DNA from 2 places in the Kribbella sp. NPDC003505 genome. Region 1 is predicted to be linked to the other one. Evidence: riboswitches for the same ligand, from Rfam matches in the RefSeq annotation. Region 1 holds a riboswitch; the other holds the start of a gene.

Region 1 (5,360 bases):
CAAGGAGACCAACGACCTCGACCCGCTGCCGGAGAAGGCGGCCGCGTTCGGGTTCGCGGTGGTCGAGGTGAACGGCCACGACCACGGCGAGCTGCTCGACGTGCTGTCCGCCGTACCGTTCCGCCCGGGCAAGCCGACCTTCGTGATCGCCCACACGCACAAGGGCCACCCGATCTCGTTCATGAGCAACAACGTCGCCTGGCACCACCGGGTGCCGGACGCGGCGGAGTTCCAGCAGGCGCTGACCGAGCTGGAAGCTGTTGCTCCCGGATATGCCAAGGAGCCGGCATGACCGCCGTAGAAACCCCTTCCATCGCTGACCAGCCGCGGTACGACTGCCGGGACGCGTACGTCGAGACGCTCGCGGAGCTCGCCGAGGCCGATCACCGAATCGTGGGGGTGGTCAACGACTCCGTCGGGTCGAGCAAGCTGAACAGCTTCCGCAAGGCGTTCCCGGACCGGCTGATCAACGTCGGCATCGCCGAGCAGGACATGGTCGGGGTGGCGTCCGGGCTGGCGAACGGCGGCCGGATCCCGTTCGTGTCGGCGGCGTCCTGCTTTCTCACCGGGCGTGCGCTCGAGCAGATCAAGGCCGATGTCGCGTACTCGAACACCAACGTCAAGCTGTGCGGGATGAGCCCGGGTGTCGCGTACGGCGAGCTCGGCCCGACGCACCACTCGATCGAGGACATCGCCTGGCTGCGCGCGATCGACGGCCTGCGGATCGTCGTACCGGCGGATCCGGTCGAGACCGCGGCCGCGCTGCGCTGGGCGGCCGCGGCGCCCGGGCCGGTGTTCATCCGGGTCAGCCGGATGAGCGTGCCGAAGGTGTACGCCGACGACTACGAGTTCCGGCTCGGCAAGGCGATCACGGTCCGCGAAGGCAACGACGTGACCGTGATCAGCAACGGGACCGTGCTGTGGCGGGCGCTGGCCGCCGCGGAACGGCTCGCCGCGGAAGGGATCTCGGCGCGCGTGCTGTCGATGCCGACGGTGAAACCGCTGGACGTCGACGCCGTGGTCGCGGCCGCGCGGGAGACGGCCGGCATCGTGACCGCCGAGGAAGCGGTGCCGGGCGGCGGGCTCGGCGGCGCGGTCGCGGAGACCGTCGTCCAGCATCACCCGGTCCGGGTGTCGATCCTCGGTATCCCGGAGTTCGCACCGACGGGGTCGGCCGGCTACCTGCTCGACCGGTACGGCCTGTCCGCGGACGGCATCGCCGACGCCGCCCGCAAGCTGCTCAGGCCAGGTAGCTGACGAGATCCGCGATCGAGATCATCGCGAAGCCATGAGCGTCGGCGAAACCGCGCAGATCGGCGCCGGTCATCAGGGTGCCGTCGTCGTTCATGAGCTCGCCGATCACGCCGACCGGCGGCAGTCCGGCCAGCCGGACGAGTTCGACGGTGGCCTCGGTGTGACCGGGCCGCTGCCGGACTCCGCCGTCGACGGCGCGCAACGGCAGGATGTGGCCGGGCCGGATCAGGTCCGCGCGCTGCGCCGAGGGATCGGCCAGCACGCGGACGGTCCGCGCCCGGTCCGCGGCGGAGATGCCGGTGCCGACGCCGGTCGCCGCGTCGACGGACACGGTGTACGCCGTCCGCAGGCTGTCCTGGTTGTCCGGCACCATCAGCGGCAACTCGAGCCGGTCCAGGATCTCCGGCGCGGCGGGCGCGCAGACGTAGCCGCTGGTGTGGCGGACGAGCAGGGCCATCAACTCGGGGGTCGCGAGGCTCGCGGCGAAGGTCAGGTCGCCTTCGTTCTCGCGGTCCTCGTCGTCGACGACCACCACGGGTCGCCCGACGGCGAGCTCGGCGACGGCGCGCTCGATGGTGTCCAGGCTGGTGACGGTGTTCACGGTCGTTGTCCTCTCGGCAGTGCACGCAGAGCACTCCGGGGGGCAACGACAAGCCCACGCCCCCGTTTCCGAGGACGTGCGACTGCCACGTGCGTCTTCCCATCCGGACTTTCACCGTCGGTCCTGGAGTTCCACCAGGTCAACCGCTCCTCCTCGCGGAGTCACGGGTCGCGGACTGTCACCGCCGGCTCGGAATTTCACCGACCCCAGAGCACGTGTGTTCTTCTCGGCAACAGCCTAACGGCAATCAGCAGATCAGGAGTGTCATGTCCATCTCATCCGTCTGGCACCCGATCGAACTCCCGGCCACCGGCGACTGGGTCGAGTTCGAGCACGAGACCGGTCTGCGCCTGCGGCGCCCGACCTTCTGGGACGGCGCCGGCCCGGAACAGGTCCGCTCCGCGCGTGGTGGTGTGGGGCGGAAGGTTCGGTTCGCGGCGCCGCTGCCCGGCCGCTGGCGGTGGGCGGCCGGCGGCGGGTCCGCCGTTCCGCCCGAGGGCGGGGAGTTCGACGTGGCTCCCGCACCTGCCGGCGAGAGCAATCCGTTCTACTTGCACGGGTTCTGGCGGATGTCGCCCGGCGGGCGCAGTCTCGTGTATGCCGACGGGACACCGGCGGTCCTGGTCGCCGACACAGCATGGGCTCTGCCCTGGCGCGCTACCCCGGAGCAAGTGCGTGAGTATGCCCGGGACCGGCAGTCCAAGGGTTTCAACGCAGTGCTGCTGATGACCGTGCAGCCGGACATGCGGGCAGTCGGGCCGCGCGACCGCACCCAGGACGAAGGCTTCGACGTCGGATTCGAGGACCTCCCGGACGGCCACCTCAACCAGCTGAACGTCGAGTACTTCCAATACCTCGACCTGCTGCTGGAGATCCTCGTCGAGCACGGCATCGTTCCGGTGCTGCAGCCCGTGTTCCAGGGGTTCGGCTGGAAGGGGCTCGACGTCGCCGGCACCGTCGTACCGCCGGAGGAGTACGCCGCCTACTGCCGGTACCTCGTCGCGCGGTACGGCGCCCGGCCGGCGATCTACCTGGTCGGCGGCGACGGCTCCGGAGCCGAGCCGCAGACCGCGGCCGGCGGCGCCGAGGTACACGCGGTCGACTGTTACGAGCAGCCGACCGGCATCCACTACCGGCCGCACATCCGGGCGGCCGCCCATCAGGACGCCGAGTGGCTCGATTTCCAGTGGTGCCAGACCGGCCACACCGGCGAGCACGTCCCGGAGCGGGTCGCCGACATGTGGCGGAACCACCCGGTCAAGGCGGTCGCGAACGGCGAACCGACGTACGAGCACACCGGCCGGACCGGTGTGGCCGAGGGCTGGTGGCAGGGCCACGAGGCGTGGAGCAACCTGTGCGCGGGCGGGACGATGGGCGTCGTCTACGGCGCGGGCAGCCTGTGGCAGTGGCGGCTGCACAGCGAGGAGCCGGGGCACTCCGAGTTCTTCCTCGCCCCCGGCGCCGGCTGGCGGGAGGCGATCGGCTTCGAGGGATCGACGTACGTCGGGATGCTCGGCAAGATCCTGAACGGACTGCCGACGACCGACATGACGCCGGACTGGACTCGGGTGATCTCGGGCCGCGCCCTGAGCACCGTGGACGGCGGCCTGATCGTGTACCGCGAGAACGGCGGCCCGGTGATGGTGTTCGACGACACGGTCCCGCTGAACTACACGATCGTCGACCCGCGCGACGGCTCGGTCGTCGCGACCGGCCGGCGGGACACGCCGCGAAGTCCGCTGCCTGACGCCGGTGGCGCACCGCGGGTCTACATCTGCCTATAGTCCAGGTTGATCGTCTTGAAGGGGAGCGCCGTGAACAGCAACCGTGGTGTCCGCCAGCCCGGGCTGGACGAGCTGCGGCTGCTCGCGAAGGTGGCCCGGATGTACCACGAGAAGGGCATCCGGCAGCCGCAGATCGCCGCCGAGCTGAACCTGTCCCAGGCGCGCGTCTCCCGGATGCTGAAACAGGCCGTCGAGGTCGGCATCGTGCACACCGTGGTGACCATGCCGAGCGGCGTGCACAGCGACCTCGAGGACGAGCTGCAGGGCCGGTACGGGCTGCGGGACGCCGTGGTCGTCGACACCCTCGGCGTGGGCGACGACGTGCTGCCGGCGCTCGGCTCGGGCGCGGCGGCGTACCTGGACATGACGCTGACCGGCGGGCACGTGGTCGGCATCTCGTCGTGGAGCGAGACGCTGATCAGCGCCGTCGACCGGATGCCGCGCAAGAGCGTCCCGGTGGTCGACAAGGTGGTCCAGATCGTCGGCGGGCTGGGCGACGCCGCGGTGCAGATGCAGGCCACCCGGCTGACCGCGCGGTTCGCCGAGCTGACCGGCGGGATGCCGGTCTACCTGCCCGCTCCCGGGCTGGTCGGCACCCCCGCCGTCCGCCGGGCGATGATGAACGATGTGTCGGTTCGGGACGTTCTGGGCACGTGGGGACAGCTCACCGACGCCCTGGTCGGGATCGGCAGCCTCGAGCCTTCGCCGCTGCTGCAGCGCAGCGGCAACGCGGTCGCGGAGGCCGACCAGGACGAGCTGCGCCGGCTCGGTGCCGTCGGGGACGTGTGTTTCCGGTTCTTCGACGAAGAGGGAAAGCTCGTGCGTTCGACGTTCGACCAACGGGTCATCGGGGTGACCGCGAAGGAACTGCTGGCGGTGCCGCGCCGGATCGGCGTGGCCGGCGGGGACCGCAAGTACTCCGCGATCCGCGCCGCCCTGCTCGGCGGCTGGGTCAACATCCTGATCACCGACCTCGCAATGGCTCACAAGCTTCTCGATGCAGCCTGACGAGCAGCGGGAGGTCTACGCGACCATCGACCTGGCGTTGCGGGTCGGTGAGGTGCTGCTGTCCAGCGGCGCCGGTACGGCGGACGCGACCGCGACGATCCTCGGCGTCACCGCGGCCGGCGGGCTGCGCGGGTGCGAGGTCGACATCACGTTCACGTCGATGGCGGTCTCGTACCAGGCCGCGCCCGACGTCGCGCCGGAGACGCACATCCGGCTGGTCCGGTACCGGTCGCAGGACTTCTCCCGGCTGACCGAGGTCGACCAGCTGGTACGGCGGTTCGCCCGCGGCGACGTGACCCGCGAGGAGGCGTCGCGGGAGCTCGCCCGGATCACGTCGGCCGGCCCGCCGTACCCGCGCTGGAGCGCGGTGCTCGCCTGGGGCGTGATGGCCGGCGGCGCGACGCTGCTGCTCGGCGGCGGCTGGCTGATCACGCTGGTCGCGGTGCTGACCGCGATCGTGATCGACCTGAACAACCGGTGGTTCGCCCGGCAGCGGCTGCCCGCGTTCTACCAGCAGGTCGCCGGCGCATTCGTGGCGACCGCCGTCGCGCTGATCCTGTACGCCGTGCACGCACCGGTGAAACCGTCCCTGGTCGTTGCCGCGGGCATCATCATGCTGTTGGCCGGGATCGCGCTCACCGGTGCCGTCCAGGACGCCATCACCGGGTACTACGTGACCGCCGCGGCCCGCAGCCTCGAGGCGATGCTGCTCA
Region 2 (5,360 bases), on a different contig from region 1:
GGGTCGTGTTCGCGATGGACCTGGTGCGCGGCGGTTCGGTGGCGACCCTCCTCGGCGACCACGGCCCGCTGCCCCCGGCGTACGTAGCCGTCCTGCTGGATCAGCTGCTGCACGCGCTGTCCGCGGTCCATGCCGCCCGCGTCGTGCACCGGGACGTGAAACCGGCCAACCTGCTGCTCGACGTCACCGGGACGGGGCGGCCGCACCTGCGCCTGTCGGACTTCGGCGTCGCCGGTCTGCTCGACGAGCCCCGGATGACCCGCCACAGCACGGTCCTCGGGACGCCCGGCTACCTCGCACCCGAGCAGCTCACGGGTGCGGACCCCGACCCGCGCCAGGACCTGTACGCCGTCGGCGCCGTCGCCGTCGAACTCCTCACCGGCGAGCGCCCCGGCGCGACCGGCCCCCTCCCGGAGCTCGGCGGGCCCTTGGGCACCTTCATCAGCACCCTCACGGCGACCGACCCGTCCGACCGGCCCGCCTCCGCCGCCGCAGCCGGCCGCCTCCTCGCCGAAACCGGCACCCTCCCATCACCAGGCACCGATCCCTGGGCCCACACCCCCGACGCCCCAGAGGTCTTCGACCAACTCCCACCACTCCCACCCAACTGGGCCCCCACCCCACCACCCGACCAGCCAACCTCGGCCACCCGCACACCGGCAGGCCAGACCACACCGGCAGACCAGACCGCACCGGCCGGTCAGGCCATGCCGACCGGGCAGGCGGCGCCGGTTGGTCGGGGGACGCCGGTTGGGCCGGTCGGGCTGGTTGGGCCGTCCGCGCCGTCCTCGCCGTCCTCGCCGTCCTCGCGGGGTGTGCCGGTTGGGCAGGTTGCGCCGGTCGGGCAGGGCGCGCCGTCCGGCCAGAGTCCGGCGATTGGGCAGGTTGGGCCGACTGGACAGGCCGCGCCGTCCCTGCGGGGCATGCCGGTTGGGCAGGTCACGCTCGTTGGGCAGATTGCGCCGTCCGGGTCGTCCGGGCGGGGTCGGGTGTTGTGGGTGGTGGCTGTGGCTTGTTTGGCTGGGGGGATCGGGTTGTTGGGGACGGCCGGCTGGCTGCTCTTTCGCTGAGCGGTAATTCGCCGGACCTGGGGCGTGTGGCGTGGAAGACTTCTGGTGATGGATCCGTCAGTGGTCACCGCGCCGACGACGGGTCGGCTGCGGTTTCTGATCGCCGCGCTGGCGATCACGACGACCGTCGGGTACGGCGTGCTCACGTACGCGTTCAGCGCCCTCGTCGGCCCGATGAGCCACGAGCTGTCCATCTCCACCACCACCGCGGTCGGCGCCTCCACGATCGCCGTGCTGGTCAGCGGCCTCATCTCGATCCCCGTCGGTCGACGGCTGGACGTCCGGGGCGGGCGCGGTCTGATGACGTCCGGCTCGGCCCTGGCCGCGGCCGCCGTCCTCGGCTGGTCGCAGGTCCACAACACCGTTCAGCTGTACGCCGTCTTCGTCCTGATCGGCGTCGCCTGCGCGATGGTCCTCTATCCGCCCGCCTTCGCCGTCGTGGTCGCCGTCGCGGCCCCGACCGCCCGGACGAATTCGATCCTCACGATCACGATGGTCGGCGGACTGGCCAGCTCGATCTTCATCCCGCTCACCGGTTACCTCGCCCACAGCCTCGGCTGGCGCTCCGCCCTCGTCGTCCTGGCCGGCATTCTCGCCGTCACCACAGTCCCGCTGCACTACCTCGCCGTACCGCGGCAAGCGCCACGGCCGGCCACCATGCGGCACCCGAAGTCACCGGCCAGGGTCCTGCGCGATCCTGGGTTCTGGCTGCTCGGCGGCGCATTCGTCGTACACAGCGCGGCGCTGGCCGTGATCGCCGTCCACCTGGTCCTCTACCTCGTCAGTCTGGGCCACCCGCCGGCGCGGGCGGCGAGCCTGGCGGGGCTGCTCGGCCTGATGTCGGTGACCGGGCGGCTGGTGGCCAGCGTGTCCGCCCGGTGGTTGCCGATGGCGACGATCACGGCGCTGATCCTGGTCGTCCAGGGAGTCGCGGTCGCGCTGCTGCCCGTGGTCGGAGCGCACGTCGGCGGGGCGATCGGGTGCCTGGTGCTGTTCGGCCTCGGGTTCGGCGTGTCGTCGATCGCGACCCCGGCGATCCTGCTCGACCGGTACGGCGCGAGCGGCTTCGGCACCATCGCCGGGATGCTCGGCACCCCGACCACGATCGCGAAGGCGGTCGGGCCGCTCGTCGGCGCCGGGGTGGCCGGCGCGTTCGGGTACCGGCCGCTGATCCTCGCGGTGGCCGCCGGCTGCGTGCTGGCCGGTGCGGCGCTGGCCCTCACCCGCCGGCTGGTGCCGCCGGCGTCGACCAGGATGTGACCTGGGTCGTGGTGCGGGTTGCGGCAGAGGGCATACTTGAAGCACGAGTGAACCCACTCGCGTGCTCCGGGGTCGGTGTAATTCCGAGCCGGCGGTAACAGTCCGCGACCCGGTCGCTGCGGTACGGCGATCGGTTGACCTGGTGGAATTCCAGGACCGACGGTGAAAGTCCGGATGGGAGGCGCACGCGGTCGACGGGTGCGCTCTGGCGCCCGACGGCGCGGAGCGTGGGCTGTGACGGCCCACGCGACGCGGTTTCCGGTGGGCGGCGGAGCGGACGTGCCGGCCGGAGGCCCCGGAGTGCGTCCGTGACGACGAGGGGCCCGAGCAGTGAACGACGCGTCGCCGATCGACATCGCCTGGATGAGGCGTGCTGTCGAGCTGGCTGCGAGGGGTGTCGGCAGCACCCATCCCAACCCGGTGGTCGGGTGTGTGATCACCGGCCGCGACGGGCATCCGGTGGGCGAGGGCTTCCATGCCGTTGCCGGCGGCCCGCACGCCGAGGTCGAGGCGCTCCGGATGGCCGGCGCCCGCGCCCGCGGTGGTACGGCGTACGTCACGCTCGAGCCGTGCAACCACACCGGCCGGACCGGTCCGTGCGCGGACGCCCTGATCGAGGCCGGGATCGCGCGCGTCGTGTACGCCGTACCCGACCCGAACCGGACTGCCGCGGGCGGCGCCGAGAAGCTGCGGGCCAAGAACATCGAGGTCCAGCAAGGGGTCCTGCGGTACGAGGCCGAGGCGGTCAACCACGTCTGGCTGCACAGCGTGCGGGTCGGGCGCCCGTTCGTCACCTGGAAGTTCGCGACGACGCTGGACGGGCGGTCCGCGGCCCCGGACGGGACGAGCAAGTGGATCACCGGCCCGATCGCGCGGGCCGACGTCCACCGGCTGCGGGCCGAGTGCGACGCGATCGTCGTCGGCACCCAGACGGTGCTGAACGACGATCCTGAGCTGACCGTCCGCGACGAGAACGACGTCCCCGCGGCGCGGCAGCCGCTGCGGGTGGTCGTCGGTGACCGCGAGATCCCGCCGACCGCGCGCGTCCGCAACGACCGCGCCGAGACGTTGCTGCTGCCGACCCACGATCCCGCCGAGGTGCTCCGGCAGCTGGACGACCGGCAGATCCGGCATCTCTGGCTCGAAGGCGGCCCGACGCTGGCCGCCGCGTTCCTGCGCGCCGGTCTGGTCGACCAGATCGTCGCGTACGTCGCCCCGGCCGTGCTCGGCTCCGGCTACGCCGCGGTCGGCGACCTCGGCGCGGAATCGATCGACCACCTGCGGCGGTTCAAGCTAGCGGACGTCACCCGCCTCGGCGACGACGTCCGGCTGACCCTGGTTCCTCTGGGAGGAAAGTAGATGTTCACCGGCATCATCGAAGAACTCGGCACGGTCGAGTCCCTGGACCTGCTGGATGGTGACGCCGCGCGGCTCACCATCCGCGGTCCGAAGGTGACCGAGGACGCCGCGCACGGCGCCTCGATCGCGGTCAACGGCTGCTGCCTGACGGTGGTGGAGTACGGCGGCGGCCTGTTCACCGCCGACGTCATGCGCGAGACGCTGCAGCGGACCAGCCTCGGCGGTCTGGAGAAGGGCTCGCCGGTCAACCTCGAGCGGGCCGTCGCCGCGCACGAACGGCTCGGCGGCCACATCGTCCAGGGCCACGTCGACGGCACCGGCACGATCGCCTCCCGGACCCCGGCGGAGCGCTGGGAGGACGTCCGGGTCGCGACGTCCCCGGAGATCCTGCGGTACGTCGCCGAGAAGGGCTCGATCGCGATCGACGGCGTGTCGCTGACCGTGACCGACGTCGACGACGCGACCGGCACGTTCGGGGTCAGCCTGATCCCGACCACGCTGGAGCTGACCGTGCTCGGCGCGAACAAGGTGGGCGACACCGTCAACCTCGAGGTCGACGTGATCGCGAAGTACGTCGAGCGGCTGCTGACCGCGGGCGCCGGGCAGGACAACGGAGGCGAGAAGTGAACGCGATCGACTGGCTGCTGCACTCCCAGGTGACGATCGCCGGGTCGCCCGTGCTCGTCCGGGAGATCGTCGGCAACGTGTTCGGTCTGGCCAGCGCACTGTTCGGCATGCGCCGGCTGGTCGCGGCGTGGCCGGTCGGCATCGTCGGCAACGTGCTGCTGTTCACGGTCTTCGTCGGCGGGATCTTCGATACCCCGCAGGACAAGGACCTCTGGGGTCAGGCGGGCCGGCAGGTGTTCTTCGCGCTCGTCAGCCTGTACGGGTGGTACCGCTGGTACCAGACCCGGCACCACGGCGCCGACAAGGCTGTGCAGCCGCGCTGGGCAACCGCGCGCGAGCGGCTCGAGCTCGGCGGTGTCGCCGTGGTGCTGTACGCGATCTCGTATTTCGTGCTGCGTGAGCTCGGCTCGTGGGGCCCGCAGTGGGACGCGTGGATCCTCACCGGCTCGATCCTGGCGACGTACGGGATGGCGCGCGGCTTCGTCGAGTTCTGGCTGATCTGGATCGCCGTCGACGTGGTCGGCGTACCGCTGCTGGTGCAGGCCAAGTTCTACCCGTCCGCGACGATGTACATCGTGTACGGCCTCTTCTGCGTCCTCGGGTTCGCGTCGTGGTGGAAGATCCAGAACCGTGAGCGGATCCAGACTCCTGAACCGGTGGTGGTGGGTTAGATGGGTGACGTGCTGAAGCTCGACACGATCGAGCACGCGATCGAGGAGATCCGTGCCGGGCGGCCGGTGATCGTCGTCGACGACGAGGACCGCGAGAACGAGGGCGACCTGATCTTCGCCGCGTCCAAGGCGACGCCCGAGCTGCTGGCGTTCCTGATCCGGTACAGCTCCGGTGTGGTGTGCGTGCCGATGGAGGGCGCGGAGCTCGACCGGCTCGGGATCCCCCTGATGACGCCGCACAACCGCGAGCGGATGCGGACGGCGTACACGATCTCCGTCGACGCGCGGGACGGCATCTCCACCGGAATCTCGGCCGCCGACCGGGCGCGGACGATCCGGGTGCTGGCCGATTCCGCCTCGGAGCCGTACGACC

What was found. A riboswitch is a leader RNA that binds a small molecule or an ion and turns the genes downstream of it on or off. The one in region 1 is predicted to bind FMN.
Region 2: another riboswitch for FMN. It lies ahead of ribD (bifunctional diaminohydroxyphosphoribosylaminopyrimidine deaminase/5-amino-6-(5-phosphoribosylamino)uracil reductase RibD); the one in region 1 lies ahead of ribB (3,4-dihydroxy-2-butanone-4-phosphate synthase).

What each region holds. Positions count from the first base shown of each region.
Region 1 is NZ_JBEXNA010000004.1:63,011-68,370, reverse strand. It holds gene ABZX12_RS13895 (transketolase) at 1-292, shown strand, start outside; gene ABZX12_RS13890 (transketolase C-terminal domain-containing protein) at 289-1,257, shown strand; gene ribB (3,4-dihydroxy-2-butanone-4-phosphate synthase) at 1,241-1,855, opposite strand; FMN riboswitch at 1,941-2,074, opposite strand; gene ABZX12_RS13880 (DUF4038 domain-containing protein) at 2,122-3,639, shown strand; gene ABZX12_RS13875 (sugar-binding transcriptional regulator) at 3,670-4,647, shown strand; gene ABZX12_RS13870 (threonine/serine exporter family protein) at 4,637-5,360, shown strand, end outside.
Region 2 is NZ_JBEXNA010000010.1:278,415-283,774, forward strand. It holds gene ABZX12_RS31095 (protein kinase) at 1-1,070, shown strand, start outside; gene ABZX12_RS31100 (MFS transporter) at 1,119-2,330, shown strand; FMN riboswitch at 2,388-2,521, shown strand; gene ribD (bifunctional diaminohydroxyphosphoribosylaminopyrimidine deaminase/5-amino-6-(5-phosphoribosylamino)uracil reductase RibD) at 2,661-3,689, shown strand; gene ABZX12_RS31110 (riboflavin synthase) at 3,690-4,316, shown strand; gene pnuC (nicotinamide riboside transporter PnuC) at 4,313-4,987, shown strand; gene ABZX12_RS31120 (bifunctional 3,4-dihydroxy-2-butanone-4-phosphate synthase/GTP cyclohydrolase II) at 4,988-5,360, shown strand, end outside.